DNA from 2 places in the Georgenia sp. Z1491 genome. Region 1 is predicted to be linked to the other one. Evidence: riboswitches for the same ligand, from Rfam matches in the RefSeq annotation. Region 1 holds a riboswitch; the other holds the start of a gene.
What was found. Region 1 has a riboswitch for thiamine pyrophosphate ahead of AC24HA_RS03970 (YkoF family thiamine/hydroxymethylpyrimidine-binding protein). Riboswitches for the same ligand answer to the same signal wherever they lie in the genome.

Region 1 (3,200 bases):
GACCGGGATCGCGGCCCGCAAGAAGGCTCGCCTTCGAGTCGGCCCAGTCGGGCTCGGCGGCACCGGGTTCGGCGGTGGCCTCAAGCACGCGCCGTGCGGCCGCTCCAGCTGCTGAGGTCGCTGCCGCGTCGTCGAAGTGGGCGTCGATCGCCGAGCGCACGAGGGCGCCGACGGAGCGCCCCGTGGCACGCGCCTCGGACTCCAACCGCTCGTACCTCTGCGCGTCGACGAGGACCTGGAGCCGCCGCTCGAGCAATGACATGCGCAGACCGTAGCATGTGCATACCTGCTCATGTCTGGAGTCCCCGCCGTCCCACCTGGTGGGCTCAGCCGGTTCCGCGCCGCACGACCCCAGGCCGGCACGGTTCACTACGCTGGACATCTCGTCGACCCCGAGGAGCAGCACGTGACCGACCACCAGACCTTCACCGCACGGCTCGACGCCGGCCCGGTGATCTGCGCCGAGGGATTCCTCTTCGAGCTCGAGCGGCGCGGCTACCTCACCGCCGGCGAGTTCGTGCCCGAGGTCGCGCTCGAGCACCCCGAGGCCCTCACGGCGCTCCACGTCGACTTCCAGCGAGCCGGGTCGGACATCGTGGAGGCGTTCACGTACAACGGCCACCGCGAGAAGATGCGGGTGATCGGCAAGGAGGATCTGCTCGAGCCGCTCAACCGCTCCGCGCTGCGCATCGCGCGCGAGGTCGCCGACCGCGTACCCGGCAACCTCGTGGCCGGCAACATCTCGAACTCCAACATCTGGGACCCGTCCGACACCGCGCGCCAGGACGAGGTGCGTGCGATGTTCGAGGAGATGGTCGGCTGGGCCGTCGAGGAGGGCGCCGACCTCATCGTCGGGGAGACCTTCTACTACGCGGGAGAGGCGCTGGCCGCCCTCGAGATCGCCAAGGGCTCGGGCCTGCCGGTGGTGCTCACCCTCGCGCCGATGGCCTTCCAGGAGATGGCCGACGGACTCGGGATCGTCGAGACCGCACAGCGCCTCGAGCAGGGCGGGGCCGACGTCGTCGGGCTCAACTGTTTCCGGGGCCCGGACACGATGCTGCCGTGGCTGCGCGAGATCCGCGCCGCCGTCTCCTGCCACGTGGGCGCCCTGCCGATCCCCTACCGGACGACGGAGGCCGAGCCCACGTTCTTCAACCTCTCCGACGTCGCCGCCTCCGTCCCCGCGCCGCACGGCCGGACGTTCCCGACCGCGCTGGACCCGCTGTACGCCAACCGCTACGAGATCGGCGCGTTCGCCCGCGAGGCCCTCGACCTCGGCGTGAACTACCTGGGCGTGTGCTGCGGCGCGGCGCCGATCCACATCCGCGAGGTCGCCGAGGCGGTCGGGCGGACCACGGAGGCGAGCCGGTTCTCCGAGCGCATGGAGAACCACTTCATGTACGGCAGCCACGAACGGCTCCCGGAGCACATCGCGGCCCTCGGGTCGCGCGCCTGACCTGGGTCGCCACCCTGCGGGCAGGCCTCGACAGCTTCAGGCCCGTCCGGGTAGCGTGCCGGCAACCCCCGGGGAGCGCCTGCAGGCGCTGAGAGTGCGGAACGACCGCAGACCCGCCGACCTGATCCGGTTCGTACCGGCGTAGGAAGCAGGGAGCCTGTCGGCCGCCGTGCCGGGAGGTCTCGATGTACCCGCGGGCCGAGGAAGGCACCGTGACCCAGCACGACACCACCCGGACGGACCCGGGCACCCGCTCGACCGGCACGAGCATCGCCACCGACACCGTCTCGACCGACGCCACCGAGCAGCGCGGGATCGGCATGCGCGTGAGCATCCACCCGCACACGAGCGACTTCGTCGACGTCATCCTCGGCTCGCTCGCCGACGTCGCCGACCGCGGCCTGCTCGACGGCCTGGTCGTCGAGTCCGACGCCGTCAGCACGTACGTCGGCGCCCGCCGTGCCCCGGCCGAGCAGCGCCTGGCCGCCTACGCGGCCGGGCTGGTCGAGGCGGCCTCGCGCCGCACCGACGGCGGCCACGTCGTCGCCCACATCCTGCTCTCCCGCGGCTGCCCCGGCGAGGTGACCTGCGAGCCGGGCGCCGTCGTCGGCGGCGGCGAGCCGGTCGAGCTCGCACCGACCGGGATCGCCGCGCGAGCGCAGTGGTCGCTCTACCCGCTGCTCGACGGCTCGTCCGGCGCCGGCGAGCACATGGAGCCGATCATGGCGGCCATCGCCGAGGCGCGGGAGCGGGGCGTGGCGAGCGAGGCCGCGCACTACGCGACCATGCTCACCGGCGACCTCGCCGAGGTCCTGGCCACGGCGACGGACGCGTGGGCGCGGGTCGGCGCGAGCGTCCCGCACGTCGTCACCCATCTCACGGTCTCGGTGGGTTCGCCGAGCGAGCAGGTGGCGTCATGAGCGGCGCGGACCAGAGCCACGGGTACGGCCCGTGGGCGCTGAAGGACCTCGTGATCGTGGTGGTGCTCGGCGCGGTCTTCGGGTTCGCCTACTGGGCTCTCGTCCAGGGCTGGAGCGGGCTGCGCGTCCTCATGGGCCCCGCGGGCGACCTCTCCGAGCACGTCCTCTTCGGTGGTTGGCTGATCGTCGCCCCGATCGCGGTGGCCATCGTGCGGCGTCCCGGCGCCGGCGTGCTCGCCGAGGTCCTCGCCGCGACCATCGAGTTCGCGTTCCTCGGTTCACCGGTCGGCCCGCTGCTCCTCGTGGCGGCCCTGCTCCAGGGCGTCGGCTGCGAGCTCCCGTTCTTCCTCACCCGCTACCGGAGGTTCGGGTGGGGCATCTTCGCCCTGGCCGGGCTCCTCGGCGCAACGCTGGTGTTCTTCTACTCCGCGTTCCGCTCGGGCTGGTACGGGCAGGACATCTTCGCGCTGCGCCTGGCGATCCAGGCGCTGTCCGGCGTCGTCCTGGGCGGGCTCCTCGCCAAGGTGGTCGTCGACGCGCTCGCGCGCACCGGGGTCGTGGACAACTTCGCCATCGGCCGGGCCGGTCAGGCATGACGGGCCTGTCGGCACGGCCGGCCCGGACCTCCCCCGACGACAGGGCCGCCACCGGGCACGACCGTCCGGCCGTGGGCACGGCGGCGGCGTCGGCCGTCGCGCTGACCGACGTGTCGGTGCACTTCCCGCGCCGGCCGGAGCCGGCGCTGAGCGGTGTCACGCTCGGCGTCGCGCCCGGCGAGCACGTGGTGGTCCTGGGGCCCTCGGGCTCGGGCAAGTCGACGGTGC
Region 2 (3,200 bases), 770 kb from region 1:
GCTCGCCGTCGTCGTGCTCGTGGCGGTGTTCGTGCGGGAGGTGCTGCGTGCCTCCTGGCAGATCGTCGTGCTCACGGTGCGGGGCCGTCCCCCGCGCGGCGCCGTCATCCGCGTCCAGCTGCGCTCCCACTCCGACCTCATCCTCACCGGCACCGGCGGGATGTGCTCGCTGGTCCCCGGTTCGCTCGTCGTCGAGGCCATGCGCCTGTCCGGGATGCTCTACATGCACATCCTCGACGTCGACATCGCGGGCGGTCTCGAGCGGGCGCACTCCGACGTCCTCGACCAGGAGGAGCGTCTCCTGCGGGCCTTCGCCACCGACGACCAGCTCGTCGACGCCGGCTTCCGCCCTGGCTGGTCCCGGCGCGCCGGGCGGCTGCCGTCGCCGTCCGTCGAGGGCCCGGCGGCCGAGGCCCCGTCGGAGGACGGCCAGTCGGCGGCCGGCCAGGTCGGTCCGTCCCCGACGACGGGGGGCGGTGCGTGATGGAGATCGTCGTCTACGCCTGCCTCGCCGTGGTGGTGCTCGCCGTCTTCACCGCGCTCGTGCGCCTGGAGCGTGGGCCGTCCACGCTCGACCGCGCGGTCTCCACGGACGTCGTCACCGCGTCCGTCGTCGCGCTCGTGGGCCTGCTCATCGCGTGGACCGGGAGCGCCGCGTACGTGCCGATGCTCGTGGTCATCACGCTCGTCGGGTTCCTCACCACGGTGACGATCGCGCGGTTCACCGCGGTCGAGAAGTCCGACGAGGCCCGCATCCTCACCAAGGAGGAGCTCGCCCAGGTCATCGCGCGCGAGCGCGAGCTCGACGACGACGACGCGCCCGTCCACGGTCCCGACTCGCCGCGCGTGACGGGCGAGGACACCTCGGGCCCGGAGGACGACGGCACCGGGGAGGGACGGTCATGAGCTGGTCCGACGTCGTGACGGTGCTCGCCGCGATCCTGCTGGTCGCGGGCTCGCTGCTGGTGCTCGTCGCCGCGGTCGCGCTCGTGCGCTTCCCCGACCTGTTCAGCCGGATGCACGCCGCGGCCAAGCCGCAGGTGCTGGGTCTCGCCCTGCTCATGGCGGGGGTCGCTCTCGAGGTGCGCGACCCGCGGATCGGGTGGACGCTTGTCCTCGTCGTCGCGTTCCAGCTCCTCACGGCGCCCATCAGCGCCCACATGGCCGGGCGCGGCGGCTACCGCACCGGGCGGGTGGACAGGTCCGCGCTCGTGGTCGACGAGCTGGCCGAGGACATCGAGGCCTCGGGCGGGGACGCGAACCACAAGCACACTGGGGCATGATCGTCCCGACGGACTGCGCGGGAAGGCCGGGCAGCCCGGGAGACCACGACCAGGGCGTCACGCCCTGACCACGGAGGGCACAGATGGACATCGGTTGGAAGATCGTGAGCACGGGCGCCGGCGTGGTCGCCGGCATCGCGGCGAACAAGATCCTCTCGAAGGGCTGGGTCGCGGTCACGGGCCACGAGCCGCCGGAGATCGTCGACGGTGACGACTCGGTCTCCCTTGTCGAGATCGTGGTGTTCACGGCCGTCTCGGGAGCCGTCGTCGGCCTGGTCCGCCAGCTGGCCATGCGCCAGGCCGCCAAGTGGTACAAGCCCGCCGAGCTGCAGAAGGTCTCGGACGACGTCTTCGACGACTGACGGCCGACGACTGACGGCAGGCGACCGGCGCCCGGGGTGCGAGGCGCGCCCGGCGCCACCGCCGGCCGCCGTCGCACTCCGGTGTCCGCGGGCCCGCACCACGCACGTGGCGCGGGCCCGCGTCGTGCCCGGCCGGCGGGGTAGCATGTCCGCGAACGACAGGGGAGCGCCGACCACGGCGCTGAGAGTGCGGCACGCCGCAGACCCTCGAACCTGATCCGGTTAGCACCGGCGGAGGTAGTCGGGACATCTCTCCGTCGTCGCGGTACCCGCCGCGGCGACGAACCCTGCGCACCCACGCAGGAGGTACGACATGCGCAGCACCATCACCGGCCCGGGCACCGGCTTCCGCCGCCCGGGCGCCGGCACGGACCACCCGGGCCCCCACCGCCGCGGCGCGCGGGCCCTCGGGCTCGGCACGGCCCTCGCCCTCACCCTCGCCGGCTGCTCGCTGGGCGGCGGGGACGAGGACACGGACGACTCCGAGAGCGCGGGCGACGCGGAGACGGCGGAGCAGGCGTCCGAGGGCGCGTCCGGCGGGTCCGGCGAGGCGCCGGCAGGCGCGGGCGGCGAGGTCGCTCTCGTCACGCACGACTCGTTCAACCTCCCCGACGAGCTGATCGAGCAGTTCGAGGCGGAGAGCGGGTACACGCTCGTCGTCACGGCGCCCGGGGACGCGGGCAGCGTCGTCAACGAGCTCCTCCTCACCGCGGGCAGCCCGTCCGCCGACGTCGTGTACGGCATCGACAACGCCTACGCGAGCCGTGCGATCGACGGGGGCGTGCTCGAGCCCTACACCTCGCCGGACCTGCCCGCCTCCGCGGAGGACCTGCTCGTCGACGGAGGGGACCAGCTCACTCCCGTCGACTTCGGCGACGTGTGCCTCAACGTCGACACCGCGTGGTTCGAGCGGGAGGGGCTCACACCGCCGCAGACGCTCGCGGACCTGACCGAGCCCGACTACGCGGACCTCACGGTCGTCACCGACCCGAACGTCTCCTCGCCGGGTCTCTCGCTCCTCGTGGCCACCGTCGCGGAGAGCGGCGAGGAGGGGTTCGCCGACTACTGGCAGAGCCTTCTCGACAACGGCCTGCGGGTCGTCGACTCCTGGTCGGACGCCTACTACGTCGACTTCACGTTCTCCGGCGGGGACCGCCCGATCGTCCTGTCCTACTCCTCCTCCCCGGCCGCGACCCCCACCGAGGACGGCACGGGCTCGACCACGGCGGCGCTGCTCGACACCTGCGTCCGGCAGGTGGAGTACGCGGGCGTCGTGGCGGACGCGAACAACCCCGAGGGTGCGCGCGCGGTGATCGACTGGTTGCTGTCCGCGGACGTCCAGGCCGCCATGCCCGACTCGATGTACATGTACCCCGTCGACGACGAGGCCCCGCTGCCCGAGGCGTGGTCCGAGTTCGCACCGCCCGCCGAGGAGCCGATCGAGATGCCGGCCGGCGAGATCGACGCGAACCGCGAGGAGTGGCTGCGCACCTGGGACGAGGTGGTCGGCGGTTGACGGCCCGCCGCCTCGCGCGCGCTCTCGCGGTCGGGGTGC

Region 2: it holds a riboswitch for thiamine pyrophosphate, as region 1 does, so the genes downstream of both, AC24HA_RS00340 (thiamine ABC transporter substrate-binding protein) here and AC24HA_RS03970 (YkoF family thiamine/hydroxymethylpyrimidine-binding protein) in region 1, are expected to answer to the same signal.

Annotation. Positions count from the first base shown of each region.
Region 1 covers NZ_CM172729.1:848,884-852,083, reverse strand. Annotated here, with positions in the region: gene AC24HA_RS03980 (ribbon-helix-helix protein, CopG family) at 1-262, opposite strand, end outside; gene AC24HA_RS03975 (homocysteine S-methyltransferase family protein) at 407-1,456, shown strand; TPP riboswitch at 1,516-1,623, shown strand; gene AC24HA_RS03970 (YkoF family thiamine/hydroxymethylpyrimidine-binding protein) at 1,669-2,376, shown strand; gene AC24HA_RS03965 (ECF transporter S component) at 2,373-2,972, shown strand; gene AC24HA_RS03960 (ABC transporter ATP-binding protein) at 3,044-3,200, shown strand, end outside.
Region 2 covers NZ_CM172729.1:75,629-78,828, reverse strand. Annotated here, with positions in the region: gene AC24HA_RS00360 (Na+/H+ antiporter subunit E) at 1-484, shown strand, start outside; gene AC24HA_RS00355 (MrpF/PhaF family protein) at 484-906, shown strand; gene mnhG (monovalent cation/H(+) antiporter subunit G) at 903-1,283, shown strand; gene AC24HA_RS00345 (DUF4235 domain-containing protein) at 1,367-1,645, shown strand; TPP riboswitch at 1,796-1,902, shown strand; gene AC24HA_RS00340 (thiamine ABC transporter substrate-binding protein) at 1,959-3,161, shown strand; gene AC24HA_RS00335 (ABC transporter permease) at 3,158-3,200, shown strand, end outside.